DNA from 2 places in the Paeniglutamicibacter sp. ZC-3 genome. Region 2 is predicted to be linked to the other one. Evidence: predicted binding sites of a transcription regulator. Region 2 holds the regulator's gene; the other holds the start of a gene.

Region 1 (14,369 bases), on a different contig from region 2:
CGCTCGTGGACGTCAACAATTTCTATGTTTCCTGCGAGCGGGCCTTCGACCCCAAACTCATCGGCCGACCGGTTGTGGTGCTTTCAAACAACGACGGCTGCGTTGTCGCGCGCTCGCAGGAGGCCAAGGACCTGGGCATCACCACGGGCGCACCGTTCTTCCAGGTCAAACAGTTCATCCAAAGCCATGGCATGATCGTGCGCTCGAGCAACTACGAACTGTATGGGGACATGAGCGCCCGCGTCATGGAAGTCCTCTCGCGGTTTGGCACCTGGCAAGAGGTCTACTCCATCGATGAATCCTTCCTCGGCATCCAAGGCAATCCCGACCAGCTTGGTGAGCTTGCCACGCGAATCCGGACGGCCGTGGGACGAGGGGTAGGGGTTCCTGTCTGCGTGGGAGTGGCCCCGACCAAGACCCTGGCGAAGTTCGCCAACCACGTGGCCAAGCACAATGCGCATCTGGGCGGTGTGTGTTCCATGGACTCCATGGATCCGGACCTCATCGAGAACATCCAGTCCCGCGTCCCCGTCACCGACCTATGGGGAGTCGGAGCCCGCACCGGTACCAAGCTTGCCGGGATGGGCATCGCCAGCATCGCCGACCTCAAGGCAGCGGATGTCACCGAGATCCGCAAGAAGTTCTCCGTGGTCCTCCAACGCACGGTCCTGGAACTCAACGGAACCCCGTGCATTCCCCACAACGAAGAACGCGCCGACAAGCAGCAGATCATGTACTCGCGGTCCTTCTCCAGCCCGGTGAGCACCATCGAGGACATGGTCGAGGTCATGTCGATCTATGCCCAGCGGGGTGCGGCCCGGCTGATGTCTGATGGGCTTTGGGCCACGCTACTCACCGTCACCGCAGGCACCAGCCGCTTTGCCGGAGGGGAAGCCTCGTTTCCGTCGGTGACGCTCAAGCTTCCCTCACCGACCCAGGACCCAATCCTGCTGACCCGCCTGGCCGTCGGAGCCATGCGCGAAATCATGCGGCCCGGCGCCGCATACGTGCGCGGAGGGGTCGTGCTTTCCGGGCTGCAGCCCGACCCCGGACAGGCCGCCTTCGGAATCTTTGAACAGGACATTTCGACAAAGCATGTCGGCGACGTACTGGGTGCCGTCAAGGCCAGATTCGGGAACAAATCCATCGGACTCGGTTCCGGGGGACTGGCAGTGGAACCGGGCTGGTCGATGAAGCGGGAGTTCTCCTCGCCCAAGTTCACTACCGATTGGGCGGAAATCCCCGTGGTGAAGGCCTAGCTGTCTCGGTCTCGGACGGAGGAACAGATTTCCTCCGGGCAGCCCTGCCCGGTCTTGGAAAAGAACGCCACGATTTCCAGTCCGCGTTCGAAGCGGTACTTCACTGCCGGTCCGCCGTTCACGGCGCTCGCCGAGCGTCGGATACCCATGAGGAAGAACTCGCACACCGACACGTAGTTCCACAGGTCCATGGCTGTATCAATGACTTCGTCGTGGGTCATCCATTCCCGGTCTTCGACTACGGCTTCTGCGAAGTCGAGCACGATTTTCCGGTCAACGGCATGGTGCTGTCCGCAATCGCACCATTCAATACCGCGGGACGGCATCTGCCAGACATCCGGAACCAGCTCGGCGTCGGACGGTTCTTCCGGGGCATGCCGGCGGGAAATGCCCGACTGCAGCATGCCCTCGGTGGTCGTCGTTCTGAGGAGTGCGCTCGGTGCCAATTGGTTCCTCCTTGAAATGTCCTGTGCCCAGCATAGGCTTGCCCTCCGACAGCTTGGCCGGGTGCCGAGGAAACTGAGTCAGGCGGCAACAAGAACTTTCCATGAAATCGTCCCGGTTGAAATCCCCGTGGCAATCCCTGGACGGGGAAGGCATCGAGAACAATGAGTGTCTCGTCACGATTGGTGGGTCTGGGTGCCACTGTCCGCGCATTTTTCTGGCACGCTGAAGGTGGTGGAGAAAAGAGGCTGCGCACCATGAGCGTTTCACGAGCAAAAATTTCCCTGCGGTGCAGGATATTGCCACTGGTGGTCCTTTCAGCACTGGTGTTGGCTGGTTGCACCCCTGCCCCGGTGCCGGCACCGACAGGCAGCGCCGGTACGTCGGCGCCCGGGAGCACCGCCCCTTCTTCGAGCCCGACCCCATCGACGGACCCGAACCAGAGCCAGACAACACCCGGCAACGGACCCACGTCCGCCCCGCAGCAAAGCGCCGCCGAAAAGACCCTCGATGCCATGGGCCTGAAAGAAAAAATCGGGCAGGTTCTCATGGTCGGCGTCCCGGCCACCGGCAGCAGCTCGGCCGACCGGACGGTCATTGCGGAGCATGCCCTGGGGAATTTCTTCCTGAAGGGCAGAAGCGGCGCCGGGAACACGACAACGGCCGCCGTGGTCGAGAAGGTCGAATCCACCATCTCGAAAACCCTGTCGGCGGATATCGACCCGTTTGTGGCAACCGACCAGGAAGGCGGCTCCGTCCAGGTCCTGAAGGGCAGTGGCTTTTCAACCTTGCCGGCCGCACTGACCCAAGGCGGCTGGGCCACCCAAACGCTACGCGAGAGGGCCTCTGACTGGGGCCAAGAACTTGCCGAGGCGGGAATCAACGTCAACCTGGCACCGGTCGCGGACACAGTCGCTTCGGCCGCGTTCGCCCCCTCCAATGCGCCCATCGGATACTGGAAACGTGAATACGGATACGACCCCGATACCGTCTCGGCGGCTTCCCGCGCATTTTCCGCCGGGATGCTGGCGGCTGGTGTGGACCCGGTGATCAAGCATTTCCCCGGCCTTGGCCGCGTCACCAAGAACACCGACACCACAAGGAATGTCATCGACACCCGGACCACCCGGCACGACGCCTACCTCAAGCCATTCAAGGACGGCATCGCCGCCGGCAACGACTGGGTAATGGTCTCGAATGCCTACTATGCCAAGATCGACGCCAAGAACATCGCTCCGTTTTCCTCGACAGTCATGCGCGAGATGCTGCGCGAGGACCTGGGGTTCAACGGAATCATCGTTTCCGACGACATGTGCGAGGCCGCGCAGCTGGATCCTTGGGCCCCCGGTACCCGTGCCCTGCGCTTCTTCGAGGCAGGAGGAACCATGATGCTCTGCGTCAATGCCGGCAACATGCCGGCCATAGCCAAGGCATTGCATGCCAAGGCGAGCAAGGACCCGGCTTTTGCCCGCATCATCGACTCCGCGGCACTGCGGGTGCTCGAGGTCAAGGAACGCCGCTAGGGGCGGCACTCCCGGCCCCGATCCTGCGCCCACGTACGGGTGTCGTCAACCGTGGGATCCGAGCAACGAAATCAGGGCGGACTCCGGCCTGAAGTCCGTCTGGCCGGGACAAATGAGTGCGGCCGCGGCACCGGTGGCCGGGGACGTGAAGACGGCGCTCCTATAGCCGGGCCCGGATCCTCCATGCCCCCAGAGCCCCAGCCCGGCGTCGATCATGACCCCGGCGCCGTAGCGCGGTTCTTTCCAGGGTCCCGGCGCCTGCACCGGAACCGAATCCATGAACGCCGCGCGCGCGGCGTTGGACAGTGCAGACGGGAAGAGCGGGTTGGAGTCCGCGAAGAGATCCCCGAACCCCAATAGATCCGCAGGTGTGGAGAAGGCGGCGCCGGCGGGTCCCGCCCACAGGGTCGAATATCCGGAAGGGGTCAGCGAGGTTTCGGGTTCCGGGTAGCGGGTCGAGGCCATGTCCGCGGGCTCGAAGATCTCCCGATGCAGGTACTGGCCCAACGACATGCCCGTGATTCCCTCCAGCATGGCTCCCAGGTACCAGTATCCCGTGTTGCCATAGGAGAATGTGCCGGGTTTCTCCGGGGTGCTGGCTGCGGAAATTTCCTCCAGCTCCCAGGGTTCGCCGGGATCTGCGTTGATGGCGTGCTGGTAATCCGGGTTGGCGGTGTAGTTGCCCAGCCCCGCGGTGTGCGTCAGCACTTGGGCGATCGTGCAGCCCGTGGGGGCACCGGGCAATCGCGAGGCCAGGGGATCGGCGAGCGTGAGCAGCCCGGCATCGACGGCACGCAGGACGCCGGCGGCAACGAACATCTTGGTCACGCTGAAGACCGGCAACGGCTCGGCGGGACCGGAAACGTGTATGCGGGCCCCGTCCCGGGGGCCGCGATAGGCCGCCACCGAACCGGTGGGAAGCTGCCGGAGAAGTGCCTCGAAGGCCAACGTGTCGTCCATGGCTCCGAGCCTAGTCCCGAAGGCCGCCGGTACAGCGCAAAAGGCGCGGCCCGGGGCCGGGACAGCGAATGGAGTTCCCCTGTCCAGGCCCCGGGCCGCGCCCTTGGGTGCCGATCGTTCATTCGGCACCGTTGGTCCGTGCTACTTGCGAACCTCCACATCCACCAGCTGGGCGCGATTGCCCGAGGCGTTGTGCAGGTGCAGGAACAGGGCCTTGGCATCGGTGGCTTCCGGGGCGACGGTGGCGGTCAGCTTGTTCTTGTCCAAGTCGGCAAACACGGTTCCGGCACCGGCGAAGGACAAAGCCGGGGCGATCGCATTGAAGGCGATCCAATCGGTCTCGTCCACCGGGGCCAAGGCACCGGATTCATCGGAGTTGTAGAAGGAGTACGTGCTCACGCGGTAGGAAATCGGGGCGCTTGACCCCTCCAGGCCCAGGGCCGCCAGGGACACCGGGAAGCCAGCCACGTTGGTGTCGAAGGTGTTGGAATCGACGTCACCGGTCAGGCCGTTGAGCAGCTGCAGGTCGACCTGCTGGAAGGACTGCAGGCTGTAGGTCGCCACCAGGTCCGCGTCCAGTTCGTCAGCGTAGGTGTTGAAGGTGACGAAGTCGGGCACTGAGTCGCCGTTGGTGTCGATCTCGATGTTGACCTCGGTGGCGCCGGCCAGGTGGGCCCAATTGCCCCAGGTGCTGACGCCGAAGTTCAGCAGACCGTCGGTTGCTCCCGTGGTGGGGGCGGTGGACGCCGCTCCGACGTGCTGCAGGTCCATCTCCCGGGCCCCGGGAACATCGTCGGTGCTGTCGGGCAGGCGGTCCGAGGAGGCGCCGTGCTCGAAGGCAGAGACCAGCGAAACCACCTGGGTGTCTCCGGAACCCACGCGGATGTCGTCGCCGGCCATGTCGATGGTGCCGGAAGTCGCGCCCTTGGCGAACTTGACCTTCTTGGCCGCCATGTCGGAGACCAGCTTCGGTGCTGCATGCACCGGGACGCGCAGCGTCGGGGCCGTTGAGCTGGAAAGCTCCACGCGGCCCGAGACATCGGCGACCCAGGCCCGCGGCAGGCCAAGCTGGGCCTTGTCCATGGTCGGATCGATGGTCTTGGCGTACTTGCGTGCGTCGACGTTCAGGGCAACGTTGACCTTGGTGCTGGCGCCGGCCTCGAGCGTGACCGTGTTCCGGTCCAGGCTGTAGCTTGCGCCAGGGATCTCGGTGGACGGCACGTACTTCACGTCGTACGTCTGCGTCTCATCGGACTTGTTGACCACGGTGATGGACTTGGTGGCTTTGTACTTGTTCTTGTCCACCTCGATGACCCCGAAGACCACGGTGGTCAGGTCCGGATCCGCAGTGGCGTAGGCATAGGCCGGGGTGCTGATCGCGGCGTCCGCCACGACGCGGCCGGAGCCCACGCGGTTGGGCCCGTAGGCCTGGCCGTTGGCGGCGAGGATGTCCACCGTCGCGGTGTTCATCACGATGGACTTGACCTCAAGTGCGGTGTAGTCGCCGCTGCCGGCCACGAGGGCGGCAATGCCCGCGGTGTGCGGGGTCGCCATGGAGGTGCCGGACTTGACGGCCGGGCCGGTGCCGGTTCCGACGCCGACGGAGCCGATGAGCGTGCCGGGGGCCGCGACGTCGGGCTTCACCACGCCCTCCGAGCCGTGCACTCCGCGTGAGGAGGACGAGTTCAGGGTGTCCCCGAGTCCGGACTCGCTCGATGCGGTTCCGACCATAGCCGGGTCAAGGGTGACGTTCAGCGTTCCGGCCTGGGCCGCGGGACGCAGCTGGTCGGAGTAGGCCTTGGTGAGCTGCGCTCCGGGGATCGTGGAATTGCCTGCGATGCCTGCCTCGAAGACCGAGACCTCGGCGTCCAGGATGACGCCGGTGGCACCAGCGGCCTCGGCGTTATTGAAGCGGGTACCCGAGCCACAGGGGAACTCGAGGTTTTCGCTCCACTGCAGCCAGACCCACTTGCCGGTCAGGGAACCGGGCTCAAAGGCGGTGCAGCCGAAGGCGTTGGCGGCCGGGGCCATGATGACCTCGCCGATGAGCGTGGCCGGGTCGGCGGTGGTGAAGTTGAAGTTGGCCGAGTATTGCCCGGCCGCGGTTCCGGCGACGTCGGCAGGGGCATTGACGGTGATGCCATCCAGGGTGACCCTGGAGGCCACGGAGTTGGCGACGGTGAGCGAGGAGCGGGCGTTGCCCGGCGAGCCGCCGACGTCGGTGACGTCCCCGGCGTTTCCGGAGGCCACGACCGAGAGGATGCCCAAGTCGGTCAGTGCGTTGACGATGTCGTTTTCCGGGTCGTCCGCGGGCGCATGGTCCGAACCGAGCGACATGTTGACGACCTGGGCGCGGTCATCGAAGTTGCCGTCGTTGTTGGGATCCAGGACGTAGTCAAGGGCCTGGCCGACCACGGCGGAGGAGCCGCCGCAGCCAAAGACGCGGATACCAACCAAGGCGGCTTCCGGTGCGCTGCCCGGGCCGATGCGCATGCCCGCCACCTCGTCGGCGGTGAGCTTGGTGTAGTCCCCGGTGAAGGTGGTCCCGTCGGCATTCACGCCGTTCCCGGCGGCAGTCCCTGCGACATGGGTGCCGTGGCCTGCGGCTGCGCAATCCAGCGGGTTGGAATCGGGACGCGGAACCGGCTGGTAGTCCGGTGCGCTCGGGTCGGCGTTGTAGTCATCGCCCACCAGGTCCCAGCCGCCGATGAACTTGGCCGGGTCATACAGCCCGGAGTCCGTGGCCGGCAGGACATCGGAGGACTGCGCCTCGGAGTAGGCCTGGAGTGTGCCCGGGCCGCCGAAGCCGGCATGCGTGTAGTCGATGCCGGTATCCAGCACCGCGATCCTGATGCCTTCGCCAGTTTCCTTTAGCGCTGTCCACGCCTCGAGGGCGCGGGTGTCGATGTCGGCATTCTTGTTCTCCTGCGTCTTGGGCACGATCGCGGTGATCTTCTTGACGTCGGGACGCGCGGCCAGGGCGCGCAATGCCTCGGCGTCCCCGCGCAGTGCCACGCCCGGAAGCGAATTGGTGGTCGTGTAGATGACATCGGCCTTGGCGTCCTTGGCCGCCGACTTGCCCTTGGCCTTGATGCCGTCGCGGATTTCCTTGACCTTGGAGGGGTTTTGGACCGACTTGCCCCGCGGGGCCTTGGCGCTCTCCGGCTGGGTGGCCTCGAAGGCGCCTTCGCCCTCGAACTGCACATAGACCGAGACTTCTCCCTTGGCCACCGACAGGGGGCCGGAGACCTTCAGGTCCTTCAATGCCTTGGGGGCGAGTCCGCCCAGGGATGGCGAATCCGACCCTGGCGCCGGGTCGATCGTGGGTGGTGCCGCAAGGGAAGGGACGGACATGGTGACGGCCAGGGCAAGCCCTGAGGCCGAAGCCAGGATCGTCCGCGCAAGTCTGTGACGACGCGGGTTGGACATGGTTCTCCTTGTATCCGAGGGGAGTGACGCGGGAGGAAACCCATGGCTGCTTATCGGTGTCCTTCCCACGCATATCCTATGTGAGCCGAGGCACATATCAAGGGGTTGTTTGAGATTTTCCCGAATGTGTCCCGGCGAAGTGTCGGCGGGGATCGATAGCCTGTGGTCAGTCGGTGAACCTCTTGGGGAGGTTGGCCGCCCGGAGCGCCGGCACTGCGCCCGGAATCGTACAGATGGCATCGGGCAAGGACGCCGTCGAAACGGTTTTCGGGCCGGATGCCGGTGTTCCGCGGGCGTTTTTTGGGGAAACGCAAAAGTGCTGGTCCCGTGTATGCACGGGACCAGCACTTCAACCAACCTGCGGTGTGTGAAATTCCTAGCGCGAGCCGCCCTGCCACAAGGCATCGAAGGGGGCCGCGGAGGAAACGCGATTCTTAATGCCCTCGGTGACAAAGGCCTTGGCGTTGCGTGCTGCCTGCAATGGCGACTCGCCCTTGGCCAGCTCGGCGGTGATGGCCGCTGCCAGCGAGCAACCGGCACCCGACACGGCGACTTCCCCGACCTTCGGGGCGGACAACACCTCGAGGGTCTCGCCGTCGTAGAACACGTCCACGGCATCGCTGCCGGAGAGTCGGACGCCGCCCTTGGCCAGCACCGCCGCACCGGAGAGCGCATGGATCTTCTTGGCGGCCTCGGTCAGGTCCTCGACGTTGTTGATGCTCATCCCGGAGAGGGACTCGGCTTCGAAGTGGTTCGGCGTGACGAACGTTGCCAGCGGCAACAGGGTCGACTTGAGCGCCTCGTCGGTGTCCAGGGCGTGTCCCGGTTCCTGGCCCTTGCAAATCAGCACCGGGTCCAGCACGACGTTGTCCCATGCCTGGTCCTTGAGCGCGGCCGCAACCGTGTCGATGGTGGCGGGGGACCCCATCATGCCCAGCTTGACGGTCTTCAGGTCGCCGGCATAGCAAGTCTGGATCGCCTCGAGCTGGTCGGCGATCACCTGCGTCTCCACCGGCACGAAGCGGTGGTTCCAGTTGTCCTTCGGATTGAAGGACACAATGCAGGTCAGGGCAATGATCCCGTAGGTGCCCAGCTCCTGGAAGGTCTTCAGGTCGGCCTGGGCGCCGGCACCGCCGGTTGCTTCGGAGCCGGCGATGGTCAGGGTAACGGCGGGACGGATCCCGGTGGAGGCAGAAGTCATGCATTCATTTTAGGCGGTTTCCCGCGGGCGCCCACACGCACGGGGTCATCGGCGCCGCGCCAGGGACGGAAAACGGGAACTAAGACCTGGTGAAGGTGGTCAGCTGGGTCGCATTTGACCATCCGGCGCCTCGTTCAGAACGCGTGCCGGCGGCGGTGTCGGCTGTGGTGACCATGAAAAGCACCGGCAGCCCCTGGCGTGCCGCCGTGGCGGCAAGGTTCGCAAGGATCGCGGCGCGGAACTGCTCGACATTGGAAGTGGCGGTGATGCTTGGGTCGCACAGGAGCGCGAACCCATCGGCGAAGCGGATCCGGCCCCGGCCGACAGGAGCGTCGAAATCCGCGATTTCGACCACGTCGTAATCGTTCATGGGGGCCTCGAATAGGCTTGCCGTTTCCGGCAACGCGGCCACCTGCTCCACGTCGTTGGCAAGCGCCACCAGCAGGACGCGCCGATCGCTCAGGCTCCAGCCCCGTGCGGCAAGTTCCCGGCTCGCGACCCCGTCCGGGGAACCCAGGAACGTCAGCCTGGTCTGCCCCTGATGCCCTGACAGCCCTGGATCTCCCAGCAGGGTGGGCAGTTCCTCGGGAAGGGGCCAGGTGCTGATGATTTCGTAGTCGCTTCCGTCTTCGGCGATGCTGTGCAGACGCCCGTCTTCGTCGCGGACCACCGTGCGGTCACGAATCAAGGCAAAAGAGTGGACCCAGGGCGGAAGGTTTGAGGACTCGAATGGCATCTGGCGGCTCCTGTTCCATAGACGGGCAACGGAATGGCGACTCGGGACACAAAATGAGCGCTGATCTGTGGCGACGGTTGCGTTTCGCGCCCCGTGCGAGGCTTCACCTCCGACTCTACGCCTGTACCTGTCGAATCCGGGATTGCCCGTTCGGCAGGGCGGGGAATCGGAAGTGGGAGAGGCCTAGGTTGCGGTGCGCACCAGAGAGAGCACATCGTCGAGGATGCTGCGGACCACGGGCATTCGCGAGAGCACAACCAAGCGCGCGACCACCGGGGCAACGTTCTTGATGAGTCGCAGGCTGCGTGCGGCACCCGGGGACGAATCATAGGCCCAGAAAAGGAGAATGCCCCGTTGGACCAGCCACAGCAACTGGGGCAGTTCCGTTCGGATGGCCAACGGGGGCAGGGGCCTGCTGGCCGTCACCACCTGGCGCCACAATCCGAGTTCCATGGCTCGCTGGACATTGCCGAGCTCTGCGTTGGAACCGGAAAAGGCCGTCCGAATAAACGCGGGTCCGAACTCGCGGAAGGGCGTCATGACGTCCAGGCCTTTGCCCAACGCAATGCGCAGATTCGTCTCCAGGTTGTTCCCCGGCACCAACAACGGCCAAGTAGCCGTCCGGTGCTCCTCGAGTAGCTGGCGGAACAACTCATGGACGATGGCGTCCTTGGAATCGAAATAGTAGTAGGCATTGCCCAGGGAAAGCCCGGATTCCTGGGCAATCGAGCGCATTGTGGTCCCTGCGAACCCCTTGGTGGCGAACAGCCCCATGGCCGTGTCCAGCAGCAGCTGGCGCGTATGGGCGCTCTTGGCGGTCGGCTTTCCCACGGAGCTCCTTTCCACGCTGGACATTGGTCTCAATCATATCTATTTTTGAACGCGTTCAAAAATGGAATCTCCGGTATGCAAGCCGTGAAAGGCCCAATGCGATGGCCCAAATGGGGTCCCGGGAACGGGAAAGCGCCAAATCGGAGGCGGCGAAGGCATGGGATACTTGAAGCTCAAGTGCTAATACAGCGAGTGGTCCCCACGACCCCGATTCCCTTGGCTGCGTCGATCGCGGCGGGAGTCGTTGCGCCGGGACCGGCTTGGCGAACCACTTCTTCGATTGGGAATCACCATGGGCGAAAACACCGCCTCAACAACACAACGTCCGAAGGCCCCGCGTGCCATTTTTGCGTCCGCGGGAAGCCCCTACTTTTCGACAGTTCTTGCACTAATGGCCGTCGTGGTCATCCTTTCCAACGTCGGTGCCGCCAAGGGCGTCACCTTCGGCCCCATCGTCACCGACGGAGGATTCTTCCTCTTCCCCTTGGCCTACATCCTCGGTGACGTCATTTCGGAGGTCTACGGATTCAAGGTCGCCCGCCGCGCCATCATCACCACCTTTGCGCTGGCGGCCTTCTCCACCCTGTGCTTCTGGATCATGATCCAGCTGCCCGCGGCCGAGTGGTACGACGGGCAGGCAGCCCTCGAACGCACGCTGGGCCCGGTCTGGCTCATCGTCCTGGCCTCGCTGCTCGGCTTCCTGGTCGGGCAAACCCTGAACTCCTGGGTGCTGGTGAAGATGAAGGAACGCTTCGGCGAACGCGGGCTGGTGGGCCGCCTCATGAGCTCCACCGGGGTGGGCGAGTTCGCCGACACCCTGATCTTCTGCTCGATTGCCGCCACCGTCATCGGAATCACCGACATTCCCACGTTCATCAACTACGTGGTGGTCGGGTTCATCTACAAGACTGCGGTGGAGTTCCTCTTTGTCCCGGTGACCACGCTGGTGATCCGTTGGTTCAAGCGCCGTGAACCCACCTACGAGCTGCATGCCCCCGTGGCGGGCGGCGCCGCGTAGGCAAACCGCAACACGAATACGGAGGCGGTGGTCTCTTCGCTTTCACTTGGCGAAGGAGCCATCGCCTTTTCGATGCCCCCCGGGGGCATGGCACGTCCGGTATTGGATGAGGACGGTGTTTGGCCGTTGGCCGTTGGCCGTTGGCCGTTGGCCACTGGCGGCACCGGCACGTTGCGCTGATTGCGTCCCCGGCTGCGCCTATTCTGGGCACATGGAACTACTCACGGCCGCCGGGCTGAGCTCGGCCGCGGGACTGAACGCGTATATTCCCCTGCTGGTTCTGGGGTTGCTGAACCGCTTCACCTCATGGGTCGCGCTGCCCGAGGGATGGGGCTGGCTTTCCAACGGCTGGGCGCTGGGAATACTGGCGGTGCTGCTGGTCATCGAGGTGGCGGCCGACAAGATTCCGGTGGTTGATTCAGTCAACGACGCACTGCAAACGGTGGTGCGCCCGGCCTCCGGCGGACTCGTCTTTGCCTCCGGCGTCGGATCCGAGACCGTTGCCGTAGCCGACCCCGGCGACACCTTTGGCTCGGCCCAGTGGGTGCCGCTGCTCATAGGCGCGGCGATCGCACTGGCGTTCCACCTGCTTAAGTCGGGCTCGAGGCCGCTGTTGAACCTGGGCACGGCCGGGGTTGCCGCCCCGGTGGTGAGCACCGCCGAGGACGGGGCATCGCTGGGCCTGAGCCTGCTGGCCATCGTCTTGCCCGTGCTGGTCCTGCTGGTAGCCGTGGGGCTGGCCGTGCTGTTGCTTGTCGGCGTTCGCAGGCTGCGGCCAAAAAAGGGCAGCCCCGCGGGCTAGGTTCGCTTTGACGGCCTAGGCGGAGACGGTTTTTAGACCCTGCGGGTCCGGAGCGCCGGCGTAGTAGCGGGAGTGGACACGTTCCTTGAGCTCGTGGAAGGTGCCGTCCTCGATGGCCGCGCGGGCGTCGTCGACCATCTTCACCACGAAGCGCTCGTTGTGGATGGAAATCAGCGTGTGGCTGAGAAGTTCCTTGGCCTTGAAAAGGTGGTGGATGTAGGCGCGCGTGTAGTGCTGGCAGGTGTAGCAGTCACATTCCTCGGACAGGGGAGTGAAGTCGGTCTTGTAACGCTGGCCCGAAAGGTTGAACCGGCCGTGGGGAGTGTAGAACGCCGAGTTGCGGGCCACCCGGGTGGGGGAAACGCAGTCAAAGGTGTCCGCGCCGTTCTCGATGGCCGTGAAGAGGTCGTCGGGCTCGGAGATCCCCAGCAGGTGGCGCGGCTTGTTCTCCGGAAGTTCCTCCGCGCACCAACCCACGATGGTGCCGAGGTTTTCCTTTTCCAGCGCGCCCCCGATCCCGAAACCGTCAAAGGCCATGGCGCCGAGGTCCCGACAGGCCTGGCGGCGCAGGTCCTCGTACTGGGCGCCCTGGATCACGCCAAAGAGCGCCTGGTAGTCCTTGCCCACACGGGCATCGGTGAGGTTGAAGTGCTCTGCCACGCAACGCTCGGCCCAGAGGCGGGTGCGTTCGAGCGACTCGACTTGGTAGCCGCGGGAATTCTGCAGCGTGGTCAGCTCATCGAAGGCGAACATGATGTCGGCGCCGATCTTGTGCTGCACGTTCATCGACACCTCCGGGCTGAAGCGGTGCTTGTTGCCGTCGATGTGGCTCTTGAACCAGACGCCGTCGTCATCCACGTTGGCCAGGCGTTCCTTGCCCGGGGCCACCGCGTCGTCGGGACCGGACTGGTCCACCGATTTCATGTCGATCACCTTCTTGAATCCCGAGCCCAGGCTCATGACCTGGAATCCGCCCGAATCGGTGAAGGTGGGTCCGGACCAGTTCATGAACTTGCCAAGCCCGCCCGCGGTGTCAAGGATGTCGGCACCGGGCTGAAGGTAAAGGTGGTAGGCGTTGGCCAGCACCGCCTGCGCTCCAAGATCGGCCACGGATTCAGGCAGCAGGGCCTTGACCGTAGCCTTGGTGCCAACGGCAATGAATGCCGGTGTCTTGATCTGCCCGTGCGGGGTGGTGATCACGCCCGTGCGTCCGTTGGACACCGACCCGTCGGGGCGGGTCAGCCGGGTTCCGACGTCGAAGGAGAACTCGTCCTGGCGCGGATGGGGGGCAGGGGCATCAAAAGAATCGTTCGGCACCTACCTAGTGTGCCGCATGCCCCCGGCGTGGCGGCAAAAACCGGGGCGTGCGGTGGCTCACCCAATGCTATTCCTTCCCTCACAAGAGCCGCGTTCTAGGGGATTCGCGGCGTAGCGTTGGAGGAAGGTGTACGAGAATGCAGGACCGAGAGAACGGCGACCAACCACACGCATGGGCAAGAACTTTGGCGGGTTGCTGACCCTGGGGCCTGCACACAACGACCACTGGATCGCGTTGCGCACGGCCGTGGGGATCTTTGTTCCACTCTTTGCCCTGCTGGCCATCGACCGTTTGGACCTGATGGTCTTCGTGATCTTTGGAGCCTTCACCGGTGTTTACGGCCGGGTACCTGGCTACGCGAACCGGCTGGTGGCCCAGTCCAAGGCCGGTGGCCTGTTCCTGGCGGTCATCCTTGCCGCCGCGCTGGCCTCGCACTACCTCGTAAACCACGAGGATCCTGCGGCAAGTGCCTGGATGATCGTCGGGCTTACGACAGTGGTTTCCGGGATCTGTTCGGTCCTCACCGGATTCCTGCAATTGCGGCCCGGCGGGTCGCTCTTCCATATCTTTGCCTTCGCGGCCATCGCCTCGATGCCGCACCAGCCACTGCTGGCCGAATCAATGGCCGCCGCGCTGGGCGCGGTACTGTTCGCGATAGTCCTGGGATTCTCCGGGACGCTCTTCGCCAAGGGGACATCCTGGGGCCCCTACGTCGCCCCGGCCCCGCTGTCGCGGCCCGTGCGCCTGGCGATCTGGAACGAGGCGCTGCTGTACCTGCTCGCTGCGGGGCTGGCCGGATCCATCGCCAACCTGCTGGCCCCGGCTCTGTCTACCGGTCACAGCTACTG
Region 2 (14,369 bases):
ATTTTTTGCACGTCGGCGTTGGCCGCCACGCGCAACTTGTTCAGGAACAGGTAGCTCAGGGCAAACGCGATCACCAGCGCGACTAGGCCCGCGGTGAATATGGGCCACATCAGGAGATAAGCCAGTGGTAGGAATACTGCGAAAAAGAGGGCCAACCGAATCACGGTGTACTTGAAGAACTGCACCCGTACAGTCTAGACGCAGCCAGAACACAGATAAATTCACTAGACTGTATCTATGGTCCGGAACTTTATTTTTATGGCATTGGTTGCACTCGCGATAACCATCTATGCCTTGATCGAATGCGTGCGCACTCCCTCGAGCGAGGTCCGTTCACTGCCCAAGAGTGGCTGGTTCGCTGCCATCATTTTGCTGCCGCTGATCGGGGCGGGGCTGTGGTTCTGGCTGGGACGACCCAAGTCGGTTTCCGACGAACGGCCGGCACAGACACGCAGGGGCGCAACCGGAGCGCCCGACGATGATCCCGAGTTCCTTCGCAACCTGGAAATCCAGCGGCGCAACAAGGCCCGCGAGGAGGAAATGCGCCGCAAGGAAGCCGAATTGAAAGCGCTCGAAAGCAAATTGCGCGAAGACGGCAAGCCCGGCGACGAAAACGGCAAGCCGCGCGATGAAGGCGGCAATCCCACGGAAGACACCCCGCGACACACGCCGTAGGGAATATTCCATCGGCATCACCCCATGGTCGGATGGCCCACGAATTTCGTGGGCCATCCGACCATTTGCTTATTTTCCCCTGACGGTGATGATCCAGCCCAGCTTGTGCAGCACACTCGCCCATCGCGCCGTGCCTTCCATTGTCCGCACAGAGGGCATGCCTGCTCCTGGAGTTTCATTAATGACGGTATTGATGTCGCGACAATCGGCCCATTACTTCACTTCACGCAACTGCTAGCGGCTGGTGACCCTGCGCGGTGGCGAACTCGAGCATGTGGGTCCGGCACCTTGTGGTGGGGATTCCAAGGTCAGGGTCATTCTCCTTGCCCGCGATGACGTACGAAGCGGCGCCCGGTGACCAAGCGGCCCCTACAATTTTGGTCGGGGCGAGTTCCTCGTTAAAGCAAACAGCCTCTGCTCCCATTCGGGAACAAAGGCTGTTTCTTTGTGGCGGGGACAGGATTTGAACCTGTGACCTCCGGGTTATGAGCCCGGCGAGCTACCGAACTGCTCCACCCCGCGTCGGTAGATACAACAATAACAGTGGATGACCCAGCCACCTAATCGAGCGGTCAATTAGGTGAATTTACCTAGAATTGCGGCATATTCAGGCCATCGACGGTCACGTTCAGCCATTTTCATTGCCTAAAAACCGGCGAACACAGAATATTGCACAGTGAACTCGGTCACCTTCGCCATGGAGTGGGCGCTTCCGGCAGTCTCCCCTTCGGCAGATTCGCACCGGTGTTGCCGAGCCCCGCCCCTCCGGCGGCTTGGGGCTGCTGCATCCGCCCGCGAGGCCGCTCCCCCGGCGCATTAACGCCGGTGGCCCCGTACCCGTCATTTGACGCGTACGGGGCCACCGGGCTCCAAGGGCTGGCCTTAGATGCCGGCGTAGGAGTGCAGGCCGTTGAAGTAAATGTTCACGATGGTGAAGTTGAAGACGATGCAGAGGTAACCAATGATGCTTAGCCAGGCCGAACGGGCACCTGTCCAACCGCCCGTTGCCCGGGCGTGCAGGTAGCCTGCGTAGACAACCCAGATGACGAAGCTCCAGACTTCCTTGGTGTCCCAGCCCCAGTAACGGCCCCAGGCTGCCTCGGCCCAGATCGCTCCGGCCATGACTGTGAAGGTCCACATCACGAAGGCAACCGCATTGATGCGGTAAGCAAAGTTTTCCAGAGGTGCTGCGCCGGGGACCAACCGCATGAACGGCATCTTGTCCTTCTTGCCTGCGGCAAGTGCATCCATTCGGGCATGTTGCACGAGTTGGAGCACGTTCATGGCGAAGGTGATCGTGAACAGGGCCGAGGCAAGTACCGCGATGGAGACGTGAATGATCAACCAGTAGCTCTGCAGAGCGGGCACCAAGTGGGCCACGGGAGTCGGGAAGCCCATGGTGGCGCCGCACAGCATCACGGTGACCAGGCCGATGACGAAGGTGCCCATGAAGCGAAGGTCCTTTTTCAGCAACACGATCGAAAATACGAGGGCCACCAGGAAGGATCCTGTGGAGAGGAACTCGTACATGTTGCCCCAGGGCACGCGAGCGGCCGCAATGCCACGGGCAACCACGGCGAAGCCCTGCAACAGCACGCCCAGCCAAGTCAGGGAAACGGCAACCTTCGCTGCCATGCGCTTTGCGGAGGCTGTTGTGTAGTCCATGGATTCATTGACCAACGGGTTCGACGAACCGTCCGCCGGAGGGGCATCCCGGACACCGGCCGCAACCAAGGTCTTCTGTTCCGATGCGAGCGTTGCTGCATCGATCTCTTGGATTATCTTGCTGGACTTGGCAAGGTCCCATGCGAAGGCGATAAAAGCCGAGGCGTAGACAATTGCCGCCAGCAACATGAACAAGTCGCTGTACTGTCCCAGGGCCACATTGATCGTGGGCATGTCGTTTTCCAAAGGGTCTCCTAGACTCCGGCTCGCGCATTCGCGGGCCACTGCTGCTCAAGAAGCTTACGCAGCTCCTTGGCTTCGGATTCAAGTCGGTGGTCTTCACCACGGGCCAGCAATCCGTATTCGATTATCCGCTCTTCGCGGCCCGAGCCGTCAACGGAGTTCTTGATTTTCACCCAGGCACGGCGGCGCGGGGTAAAGAGCGAGATGGCCAATCCCAACAAGGCAAGCGCAGCAAAGATTGCCACCGGGCGCTTGCTGGGGTCGTAGGCGATATCCACGCCAATGAAACGCTTGAGCCCATCAAAGGAAATGCTGCCCTTTCCATCGGGCAATTCGTACGTCTGCCCGGCACCCAAGACAATTCCGCCTGCATCAAGGTTTCTACTGTTGAGTTCGGTGAGCTCGTCAGTTTCAAGCACGTACACATTCTGTGGCGTACCGTCATCCAGTCCCAGGTTCCCGTAGTAGGAGTTCAGCTGCAGCTGCGGATTGATCGCGTTCGGGTCGCCGGATATTGCAAACCCAGTCTCATCGGTCATGGCCGTGGGCAGAAGGAATCCCTGGAATCCAAGTTGCTCGGGATTCGCGTCGGGGACCTTGACGACCATCAACGAGGTGTACATGCCATCCTGGGGCACCGAGACCACGGGACCGCTGAAGGAGATGTCTCCGTTGCCGTCACGTACTGTAACCACGGGGGCGTAGCCGTTGCCAACCAGGTACATGTCAGCGCCATCGATGCGCAACGGATGGTTGACCCGAAGTTTTTCCTTCTCAGGTTCGGCATCCGGACTGCGCCGGGTCTCGACCTCGGCCGTGAAATCGATTGGCTGGCCGAAGTGCGTCGTGGATTCGCGGTCAAAGGTGATATTGAACTTGTCGAGCTTGACCGAATATGGATCCAGGGAGTCTTCCTGGAACCAGGTTCCGGGCTTGAAGGAATCGTAGGACACCAAGGAATTCACGAAGGTCTCCCCCTCGACAAGTACCCGCTGTCCGTTGTACCCGAAGGCGCCACCGACTCCAACCGAGGCCAATAGGCCAACGAGGGAGATGTGAAAGAGCAGGTTGCCGATTTCACGACTGTATCCACGTTCCGCGCCTACTGATGGGCTGGCACCCTCTGGCCTGGCTTCGGAGCGGTACCCACGCTTCTTGAGAAGCCCGGTGATATCCCGTACGACTTGTTCGTCGCTGATTCCCGACTCGTCAGCAGTCTGGATCTCGATGGTGCCGTTCTGGGGCAACCGGTTAAGTCGCGACGGGGTTCTGGGTGGCGGTGTGCGAAGCGCCTGCGCGTGCTTTTTTACGCGCGGCAGGATGCACCCGACCAGGGAGATGAACAGCAATAGGTAGATCGCCGAGAACCACACCGAAGAATAGACGTCGAAGAGCTGGAAACGGTCGAGCCATTCCCCGGTCGTCGGCTTATTGGTCAGGTAGGTTGTCACCTGCTCCGGGTTGATGGAGCGCTGGGGGAAAAGCGACCCGGGTACTGCTGCCACGGCCAAAAGCAGAAGCAGGAAGAGCGCCGTGCGCATGCTGGTGAGCTGGGTCCAGCCCCATCGGAGCATGCCCTTGAAACCGAGGGCCGGGACCGCTACATCTTTTTTAGAATCTCTTTTTGCCATTAGATGGGCAACCTGACCTCATTGGTGAACCAATCCTGTAATTGCGTAACCCAGGAACCCCATAGGCCGGTGGCCATCAAGATTCCCAGAAGTATCAACATGCCGCCGCCGAAGCGCATGATCGCCAACTGGTGCCGACGGAAGAACTTCATGGCCCCCATGCCACGCCGAAGCGCCGTGGCGATGAAGAGAAACGGGAGCCCCAGACCCATGCAGTAGAAGAACGTCAACAAGGCACCCTTGGCGGGGTTTGGGTCGATTCCTGTGCTCATGGCCAGCACCGCAGCCAACGTAGGGCCGATACATGGCGCCCATCCCAGGCCGAAAGTGACTCCCAGAACCGGAGCACCCCAAAGGCCGGCAGGTGGTTTCCGATGGATCTTCGCATCGCGTTGCATGAAGGAAAAGCCACCCATGAAAACGACACCCATGAGAATCACTACCGCGCCCAAGACCTGGATGATCCAGGCACCCTCGAATTGCATCCACGCAGCGATTTGCGAAAAGACCACGCCCGCCAGGACAAAGACGGCAGTGAAGCCCAGGATAAACAGGCCGATGCCTGTGACCATACGGCCGCGCTTTTGATCTGCGAGGTCGGCACCGGACAGGCCAGTGACGTACCCCAAATAGCCGGGAACCAAAGGCAACACGCAAGGCGACAGAAAGGAGACGAGCCCTGCAAGGATGGCAACGGGAACCGCGAGAATCAGTGAACCGTCCTGGATGATCTCAGCAAATTGGTTGCCTTGGGCCGGTAGCGTCAAGGCGCCGGCCAGCACGGAGTCGATCACAACGACTCGGTGAGAGCCGTGGTTATCAGGGCCTTGAGTGTGGGTTTGTCGGCAACACCAAGAATGCGGGCAGAAACGCGCCCCTGCTTGTCCAGCACCAACGTGGTCGGTACGGCCTTAAGCGGAACGTATTTGGTCATGGCGAGTTGGATCGTCCCCTGAGTGTCCTGCACAGAGGGGTATTTGATTCCGAAGGTGCGCTCAAAGGCTTCTGCCGCTTCCTTCTCATCCCGCACGTTGATGCCGATGAATTCCGCTTTGCCCTTGAACTCCTCATTGAGTTCGACCATGTGCGGGGCTTCGATCCGGCATGGAGCACAAGCCGCATACCAAAAATTCAAGACAGTAGCCTGCCCGGCCCAAGTGGCCGAATCGATAGTGGTTCCGTCATAGGCCACCGCGTTGATCTTTACGGTTTCGGTGCGTGAAGCTGGACCGTATTCCTCCACAGAACCGTCACCGGCAATGTAATTCTTGTTGTTGCCTTCCCTTGCCTGCTTGGCTAGGGGATCTTCGTCCCCCACACACGCTGCCAGCGGCAGCACGGCGGCACCAAGCAGTGCTGCGCGCAAGAATGTACGTCGTCCCAAGCGCTGTGCTCGGGACGAGATGGGATCGATCATGATCTCAAGCTCCAGGGATGTTCGCAGCGTTCGCCAGAAGGTCCACGCTAGGTTCTGCATATCGGACTGCGACCAGACTTTCACCATCAAAGTCCAGGCTAGTCACGGAGGTGAGAGTGCACTCGCGTTTCCGCGGGTCGTGCCATAGGGCTCTGCCCTCGGCGGAGCGGCGTGTCACCCAGATGGGCAGCTGATGGCTGACCAAAATGGCTTGCGCCCCCCGTCCGCCAAGTTCGACCGCGCGATCACGGTGTTCAACAATGGCGGTCATCATTCGTTCCACCTGGTCCCGGTAGGGTTCCCCCCAGGATGGACGAAATGGATTGACGACATAGGACCAATATTTTGGTTCCCTCAGTCGATTCTTGATCTGGGAAAGTCCTTGGAAGCGGTTCTCCGCTTCGATAATGCGATCATCTGTCATGATTTCCAGGCCCAAAGCCTGCGACGTCGGCATTGCCGTTTCCTGAGCCCGAACGAGCGGAGACGACACCAAGTAGGTGATATTGGCACCCGCGTTCCGTTGCTCCGTGAAGTATTCCGCGGCGCGCTCGGCCATTTGGTTGCCTAGATCGGAAAGGTGAAATTCCGGTAGTCGACCGTAGAGGACCCTGTCCGGGTTATACACTTCGCCGTGACGAAGCAGGTGAACGGTGGCAGTCGACATAGTTTAAGTGTCTCAAATCTTTGTACCGTTACCTAAACCGGACACTTGATTTTGCCCACGCACGAGGCTCATGGCGAGCACCGAAAGCGCAATTGCTGAACCGGAAACGACATCGCGTCCTCGTCGGCGGCGTGCGATCCCTGTCCCGAGGAAGGACTTCGGCGAGTGTCCCGATCCAATCGGAAAACCATCCTTTCGGAGGGGTGAAAAGCAATCTTCAACCGATATCGTGAGGGTAAGCCGTAGTTCGTCAAACTAAAGGAGCAGGTCATGTCAACCCCTGAGAATGATCCCGTGAACCCAGAGAAGCCATCGCAGGAACCGGCACCCCCGCAGTACGGACAGCGCGCACCGCAGGATCCGAATGCCGCCGGACAACCTCCCTACGGCCAACCTCCACAGAACGGGACTCCGCCAACTAATCCGTACGGCCAGCACCCCAACCCGTACGGCCAGCCCGCCCCAGCAAACAACCCATACGGTCAGCAGCCGCCGCAGACGCCCTACGGCCAGCAGCCATACGGCGGCTTCCCCGTTCCGCCGCAAGGCAACTTTGCTCCGCCCCAGATGCCGACCCATCGACCCAAGGAACTGGACACCTCCTTCTGGGCAATCATCGCGGCCGGCGTCGCATTCCTGCTGAGCTCGGTGTTCGGTTTGAGCACCACCGCGATCATGGAGCAGCTTCGGGCAGTCCCCGAATTGGAGGAACAGCTTTCGGCTGCTGGCATGAGCGTCTCCGACGCAATTCCCATGATCCAGACCACCGCAATCGTGTTCGCCGTGATCGGCTTGTTGATTTACGTTCTGATCGCGTTCATGATCCGCAAGGGAAGCGGCGTTGCACGCATCTTCGCGACGATTCTGGCTGTCCTGTCGTTGTTCAGCATTGCCAGCGGGGTCCTGACGGCCCTTTCCGTCGTCCTGGGAGTGGTTGGCGTCGTGTTTGCCTGGTTGCGTCCCTCCAGCCAGTACATTGCCGCTCGTCGGGCAGCACGTAAAGCCGGATACCGCTAATCATCAAAACGCTAAGAAGTGGTCCGTGGGATTCAGCCGTTGCCGGTGGAATCCCACGGACCATTTGAGTTTAAGACCGGTTCCCGTGGGCGATTTCTAGGAGTCGAGGTTTTGTGCGTGGTAGGCAAGGATTTGCAGTTCGGTGGCCAAATCAACCTTCCGCAGCACGACCCCTGCCGGGACTTGCAACACCACGGGTGCGAAGCTCAATATGCTTCGAACACCACATTGAACCAGCATGTCGCACAAATCTTGCGCCGCTGCCCCAGGCACGGATAGGACGGCAATATTGGCATTCGTGGCCGCAACGATTTCGTCCAAGTCGGAAATGTCTTGGACCTGCAGGTCCCCCACCGTCGTGCCAACCACATCTGGCGATGAATCCAGCAGCGCGACAACTTCAAATCCCCGGCTTCGGAATCCGCCGTATCCGGAAAGTGCGCGACCCAGGTTACCGGCACCGATGATCGCCACGCGCCACTGCCTCAAAAGCCCCATGGCCTTGGAGATCTGTTCGACCAGGTCGGTCACCGCGTATCCCACCCCACGGGTTCCATAGGACCCAAGCAAAGACAGGTCCTTGCGAAGGATCGCAGGATTGACCCCTGCCTCGGTGGCCAGCACGCCAGACGAGGTTCGCGCTTCACCGCGCGCCTGCATGGCACCGAGCGCACGCAGGTACTGGGTCAATCGCGCCAGGGTCGCTTCAGGGAGAATCCTGCCCAGTGAACCCGCGGGTGTTTGCTCCACCGATGCGCCGGGATCCAGGTCGTGCTCAATCGGAATTTCGGCAGCAGGGAGCTTCGCTTCGTTGCTTGCTGGTTGGTGTTCGGTGGGCATTCTGCTTTGACTCAATTCCTTGGATACCTTCATGTCTTTCCAACCAGTTCTTCCGATGCCACCGCATCACCCTTGGTGTCGCGGACAGGCGGCGGCTTCGTTGCCCCTAGCTGCTCAACAATGCCTCAAGGCGCTGGGCATCAATCACCCAAAAATCCCGTACCCGTCCGTCTACCAACAGCACCGGGACTTCTTCCGAATGTCGCGCCAAGAGTTCCGGGTCCTGATCGATGTCAACGCTTTGCCAGGTGTAATCCAACCTGCTGGTGACCTCGTCGAGTGTTTCGGCCGCGGCCTTGCAAAGGTGGCATCCGGAACGAACCAACAAAGTAATTTCCCGCGGGGTCTGCACACTGCTCATGACCCAACGCTACAGCTCCGGCGAAAAAAGATTGCAATAGACTGGTTGGATGCCCTCCAACCTTTCCCCCGTGACATTTGCTGGGCACGAGTCGGCGCCATCGGGCACATCTGCCGCCTTCTTCGATGTAGACAACACCATGATGCGCGGTGCTTCGCTCTTTGCAGTGGCCCGAAAAATGTATCAAAGGCGGGCATTTACGCTGCGTGAGGTGGCGTGGTTTGCCGTTCGACAGTTGCGGTTCGTCGCCCGGGGAGAGAACCTCGGTGACATCCACGCCATCCGTGACCGTGCGCTATTGCTGTCCGCAGGCTTCTCCGTGGCCGACATGGTTGCGCTCGGGGATGAAATTTATGACGAATTCATTGAGTCGAAAATCTGGCCAGGCACCCGCGCGATCGCCGAACAGCACCTTCACGCCGGGCGTCGGGTGTGGCTAGTCACCGCCACGCCGCTGGAGGTTGCCGCGGTTATGTCAAGGCGGCTCGGGCTCAGTGGAGCGCTCGGGACGACCGTGGAGCACATCGAAGGCCTCTACACCGGCCAACTGGTCGGCGAAATCCTCCACGGATCGGCGAAGGCCGGAGCTGTCCGGATCTTGGCCCGGGACCAAGGGCTGGATCTTGCCGAATGCTGGGGGTACAGCGATTCCCACAACGACATTCCGATGCTTGAGGCCGTGGGTCATCCCGTGGCAATTAATCCCGACCGCAGATTGCGACGCCACGCCAAGGACCGCAACTGGCCGGTCTACGACTTCCGAACCGGGCGCAGGGCGGCTGCCTTCGGCCTGAAGGCAGCCGGCGTCTCGGGAGTCCTCTGGGGCCTGTGGCGCAGCTTCGGTGCATTGCGCCGCCGTCCCTGACTCCGGGCAACGTCCGGCACGCCCGCCGCAAACATGCAAAAAGGTGCGTTCCCCATTGCGGGAAACGCACCTTTTTACATACTCAATTCCGGGCAACCCCGGAACTGGTATTTACTTCTTATTACGACGCTGGTGGCGGGTCTTACGAAGCAATTTACGGTGCTTCTTCTTGGCCATACGCTTGCGGCGCTTCTTAATAACAGAGCCCATAATGGTTCCTCACAAACTGATTCGATTGCCGACTACTATTTCTTCGGCACCAAAGCACCAGAATAGCCAACTGGACGTTAAACGTTCCTTAACAGATTACCTGCTTCTAGAGCAGATTCTGACCACTCGTGAAAATCGGCGGCGTTAGCCGGTGTTGAAGTCGCGCCCGAACCCGGCAGCCCGCAAGTACTCCTGTACGGCGTTTTCGGGTACACGGTAGGAGCGGCCGAACCTCACGGCCGGCAATTCGCCGGAATGGACGAGTCGGTAAACCGTCATCTTTGACACACGCATCACATCGGCGACCTCGGCGACCGTCATGAAACGCGCGCTGGCAAAGTTTTGCGATTCGACCATTCCCTGTTTCTCCTGACAATTTCACATAGCAATCGTGCCGTGGCGCTGACCGAGGAACGTACCCGGTCCGCACCAACACCTCAAGATACCCTATGCCCTTGTGATTCACTTTAGTGGCTCGTGGGGCCAATGTGAACGAAAGCCGGCGTCGTGGGCTGCCATATCTCGCCGCCGACACGGGGCTGGGGGGCTTAGCGCGCGGTCCGTACCGCTTCGGCCAGGGTCGCTAGCATTTCGGCACTCGTGTCCCAGTCCATGCACGCGTCGGTGACGGACTGCCCGTAGGTCAACCCCGCCAGGACGTCGGATCCTTGCGCGACGGCATCAGGGTCATGTTTCTGCGCACCGGCCACCAAGAAACTTTCAGCCATGATTCCGGCAATCATTTGGTCCCCGTCCGCTATGCGGGCGGCCAGCTCGGCGATGACCTCCCGCTGGCGCACGTGGGACTTGCCCGAGTTCGCATGTGAGGCATCGACGATCACCCGCGGGTTCATGCCGGCGTTGCCCATGGAGGCCGATGCCGCGCCAACAGGCTCGGCCGCGAAGTTCGGTCCGTCGGTGCCGCCACGCAGGATCAGGTGGGCGTCGTCGTTTCCTGCGGTCCTGACTACTGCCGTACGACCATCCTCGCTAATGCCCAGGAAGGACTGTGGTGCGGAAGCCGCTTGGCAGGCATCGATCGCCACCTGCACCGAGCCGTCGGTCCCGTTTTTGAATCCAACGGGCATGGATAGCCCGGATACCAGCTGCCGGTGCGTCTGGCTTTCGGTGGTGCGCGCCCCGATGGCGCCCCAGGTGACCAGGTCCGAGAGGTACTGGGCGCTGAGCGGCTCGAGGAATTCGGTGGCCAGTGGCAGGCCCAGGTTGCTGGCCGCCAACATGAATTCGCGTGCGGCTCGCAGCCCGGCGGACATGTCATGGCTGCCGTCCAGGTGCGGATCGTTGACCAGGCCCTTCCAGCCCACGGTGGTGCGTGGCTTCTCGAAGTAGCTGCGCATGACCACGAGCAGTTCGCCCTCGTGCTGCTTCGCGGCCGCGGCGAGCCTGGTGGCGTATTCCAGCCCGGCTGCAGGGTCGTGGATAGAGCAAGGGCCCACGATGACCAGCAGACGCTCGTCAAGCCCGGAGAGCACGGCACGGACTTCCTGGCGGGCCCGCATGATCCGGTAGCCCTGGGCATCGCCCACTGGCAATTCGGCAGTCAGTTCCGCGGGGGTGGGCAGCTCGGTGATTGCCAGCACCCGTTCATTGGTGTTGACGCGGGCCTGTGTCTCGGCGGCGATGGCGGTGCTCATGGTTTGGGGCCTTTCGGTTTCGGCCCCGCGCCGTGCAGTGGGGGGCCTCATGGTTTCAATGCGGCCCCGGCGATCACGCTGCGTATTCCTCCAGGGCCGCTATCTTGGAAATAGCGAAGGGCCGGCAAGCATAGCTTGCGGCCCTTGTCGGCTCTGAAGGTGGGTAAGCGAAATTATCGCGTCTTAGGCCCCTCCAGAGCCGACACAAAATACGCATACCAACGATTAGTCATGGTTGAGAATCTACAGCCGCGCCACGCGAATCACAAATGTGTTTCCATTCCCGGGCGACACAGTACGTCATGAAGCACGGCAAAGGGCGGGCCGGGCCAGGCGGGTCCATAATTGTTCCCGTCTGTCCCTGCCCGCCCTCTTGAGGCGTAATTCGGCTGGAGGCCTGTCTGCCTAGATGAGGCCCTGGGCCAGCATGGCGTCGGCAACCTTCACGAAGCCGGCGATGTTGGCACCGGCCACGTAGTTGCCCGGCACACCGTATTCGTCGGCGGTGGAGGCGCAACGGTCGTGGATGCCGACCATGATCTCGGTCAGGCGCTCCTCGGTGTGGGCGAAGGTCCACGAGTCACGGCTGGCGTTCTGCTGCATTTCCAGCGCCGAGGTGGCAACGCCACCGGCGTTCGCGGCCTTGCCCGGGGCAAAGAGCACCCCTGCATCCTGGAACAGCGAGGTCGCTGCGGCGGTGCACGGCATGTTGGCGCCTTCGGCCACTGCGACGACACCGGAGGAAATCAACTTCTTTGCGTCCTTGGCATCCAGCTCGTTCTGCGTGGCGCACGGCAGCGCCACGGTGGCCTCCACGTCCCAGACGTTGCCGCCTTCGACGAAGTGCACCTTCTTGGAATTGGCACGCTCGGCGTACTCGTTGATGCGTCCGCGTTCGACTTCCTTGATCTGGCGCAGCAGTTCAACGTCGATGCCGCGCTCGTCAACGATGTAGCCGGAGGAATCCGAGGCGGTCACCACGCGGGCACCGAGAGCCTGGGCCTTCTCGATGGCGTTGATGGCCACGTTGCCCGAGCCGGACACCGAGACGCGCTGGCCGTCGAAGCTGGCGCCACGGGTCTTGAGCATTTCGTCGGTGAAAATCACTGCGCCGTAGCCGGTGGCCTCGGGGCGCACCAGGGATCCGCCCCAGCTGATGCCCTTGCCGGTGAGCACACCGGACTCGTAGCGGTTGGTGATGCGCTTGTACTGGCCAAAGAGGTAGCCGATTTCACGGCCGCCCACGCCGATGTCGCCGGCCGGCACATCGGTGTATTCGCCGATGTGGCGGTAGAGCTCCGTCATGAACGACTGGCAGAAGCGCATGACCTCGGCATCGGACTTGCCGCGCGGATCAAAGTCCGAACCGCCCTTGCCGCCACCGATGGGCATGCCGGTGAGCGAGTTCTTGAAGATCTGCTCGAAGCCCAGGAACTTGACGATGCCCAGGTACACCGAGGGGTGGAAGCGCAGCCCGCCCTTGAACGGGCCCAGGGCGGAGTTGAATTCAACGCGGAAACCGCGGTTGATCTGTACCCGGCCTTCGTCATCCATCCACGGGACGCGGAAGATGATTTGGCGTTCGGGCTCACACATACGCTGCAGGATCGCAGCTTCGGCATATTCAGGATGCTTGCGCGAGACCGCTTCGAGGCTTTCGAAAACCTCGGTCACCGCCTGGTGGAATTCTGCTTCACCGGGGTTGCGACGGAACACTTCGTCGCGAATGGTCGCTAGATGCTGGTCCAAGTCTTATCTCCTCATCACTTGGGGCAGGCACGAGGGCACGCTGCCGCCATGTCTGGCGACACTGCCCCAGACGTCGAGAATGTCACGGCCGGGCACCGCCGACCCAACCGGGCGTCATCAATCGGGCACGGACGCGTAATCTTTTTGTGCTGCCGTGTATGCTTTTGCGCCGCACTTTCTGCGGGTGGAACGGCTGGGTACGGCTACCGTTTCCTGCCGAATTTCGGCTTGGGCAGGCGATCCAGGAAGTCATGGGCGCGGCCGGTCACCTGTTCCAGTCCGCGACCCACGGTGCGGCCCAGTTGCGCGGCGGCCACCGTGGCCTGGCTGGTCCCCTCGTGCGATGCCAACTGCGGATCGGCGTACGGTTCCGCGACCAGGTCGAATGCCGGGGCCGGGGGAACGAAGCCGTGCACCCAGGTCTGCAGGTTCAGGAACGTTGCGGATTCCAGGGCATAGTAACGGCGCTGTCCGTCGGCGCGCATGGAGACCATGCCGGCCTCGCGCAGGACCTTGAGGTGCTTGGAAACGGTCGGCTGGGAAACGCCCAGCGCCTCGACCAGGGAACCGACCGAACACGGCTCCTCACGCAGGGAGTCGAGCAACCTGCGTCGGGTGGGGTCGGCCAGGGCGGAAAAGATATCATCATGAGCCACCGCATAACCCTATCCGCATATACGCGCATTGGCATCTTTGCCCGGCTAGTCGAACCAGGGATCGAGTCCGAATAGGGGGAATATTTCCTTGCGGGTGGCCATGACCGTGCGGTCCACCGGGTCCGCCGGGTCGTAGCCGACCTCCCAGCTGCGCCACCACAATTCTGCGTTGTCGCCCATGGACTCGGGGGTGCGGATGCCGTAGCGCTCGAGCACGTAGTCGCGCCAGCTGCGGGGAACGGGAGTCGCCAGCGGGACCGGCTTGCCCGAGGCCACTGCCACCAGATGGCTCCACGTGCGCGGCACCACCGAGGCGGTGTTGTAGCCGCCCCCGCCGGTGGCGATCCACCGGCCGCCGCAGAGCCTGCGCGCCAGCTCGGCGATGTCCAGCGCATTCTGGCGCAGTGCATCGACGGTCAGCCGCAGGTTGGACAGGTCGTCGTCCCGGTGCCCGTCGCAACCGTGCTGGGAGACGATCACCTCCGGTTCGAAGGCCTCCGCCAACTGCGGGACCACAGCGTGGAAGGCCCGCAGCCAGGCGGCGTCCCCCGTGCGCGGGGGCACCGCGATGTTCACCGCGGTGCCCAACGCGTTGGGCCCGCCGATCTCGTTGGCGAATCCGGTGCCGGGGAACAGCGACATGCCCGTTTCGTGGATGGAGATGGTCATCACCCGCGGGTCGTCCCAGAAGATCGACTCGGTCCCGTCGCCGTGGTGC

The links. The regulator Rex, encoded in region 2, represses fermentation and respiration genes when NADH is low (regulators of the CRP and FNR family bind a similar motif). The targets are predictions, from matches to a motif close to CTTGTGAANNNNTTCACAAG.
Region 1: a site for Rex is predicted at 10,426-10,445, ahead of OIU93_RS10095 (queuosine precursor transporter). Genes of this name have one in related genera too.

What each region holds. Positions count from the first base shown of each region.
Region 1 is NZ_JAOYTG010000007.1:175,088-189,456, forward strand. It holds gene OIU93_RS10055 (Y-family DNA polymerase) at 1-1,259, shown strand, start outside; gene OIU93_RS10060 (hypothetical protein) at 1,256-1,705, opposite strand; gene OIU93_RS10065 (glycoside hydrolase family 3 N-terminal domain-containing protein) at 1,961-3,226, shown strand; gene OIU93_RS10070 (serine hydrolase) at 3,272-4,186, opposite strand; gene OIU93_RS10075 (S8 family serine peptidase) at 4,328-7,615, opposite strand; gene thiD (bifunctional hydroxymethylpyrimidine kinase/phosphomethylpyrimidine kinase) at 7,992-8,816, opposite strand; gene OIU93_RS10085 (hypothetical protein) at 8,896-9,552, opposite strand; gene OIU93_RS10090 (TetR/AcrR family transcriptional regulator) at 9,736-10,383, opposite strand; gene OIU93_RS10095 (queuosine precursor transporter) at 10,676-11,401, shown strand; gene OIU93_RS10100 (DUF4126 domain-containing protein) at 11,613-12,203, shown strand; gene tgt (tRNA guanosine(34) transglycosylase Tgt) at 12,219-13,520, opposite strand; gene OIU93_RS10110 (FUSC family protein) at 13,693-14,369, shown strand, end outside.
Region 2 is NZ_JAOYTG010000011.1:78,060-92,428, reverse strand. It holds gene OIU93_RS12705 (DUF4229 domain-containing protein) at 1-185, opposite strand, end outside; gene OIU93_RS12700 (PLD nuclease N-terminal domain-containing protein) at 259-675, shown strand; tRNA gene OIU93_RS12695 (tRNA-Met) at 1,124-1,197, opposite strand; gene ccsB (c-type cytochrome biogenesis protein CcsB) at 1,558-2,574, opposite strand; gene OIU93_RS12685 (cytochrome c biogenesis protein ResB) at 2,595-4,214, opposite strand; gene OIU93_RS12680 (cytochrome c biogenesis CcdA family protein) at 4,214-4,996, opposite strand; gene OIU93_RS12675 (TlpA disulfide reductase family protein) at 5,005-5,631, opposite strand; gene OIU93_RS12670 (histidine phosphatase family protein) at 5,636-6,298, opposite strand; gene OIU93_RS12665 (hypothetical protein) at 6,569-7,315, shown strand; gene OIU93_RS12660 (redox-sensing transcriptional repressor Rex) at 7,412-8,155, opposite strand; gene OIU93_RS12655 (glutaredoxin family protein) at 8,262-8,516, opposite strand; gene OIU93_RS12650 (HAD family phosphatase) at 8,566-9,381, shown strand; gene OIU93_RS12645 (30S ribosomal protein bS22) at 9,493-9,591, opposite strand; gene OIU93_RS12640 (helix-turn-helix domain-containing protein) at 9,736-9,948, opposite strand; gene OIU93_RS12635 (3-deoxy-7-phosphoheptulonate synthase) at 10,140-11,246, opposite strand; gene gdhA (NADP-specific glutamate dehydrogenase) at 11,652-12,995, opposite strand; gene OIU93_RS12625 (helix-turn-helix transcriptional regulator) at 13,199-13,651, opposite strand; gene OIU93_RS12620 (acetoin utilization protein AcuC) at 13,697-14,369, opposite strand, start outside.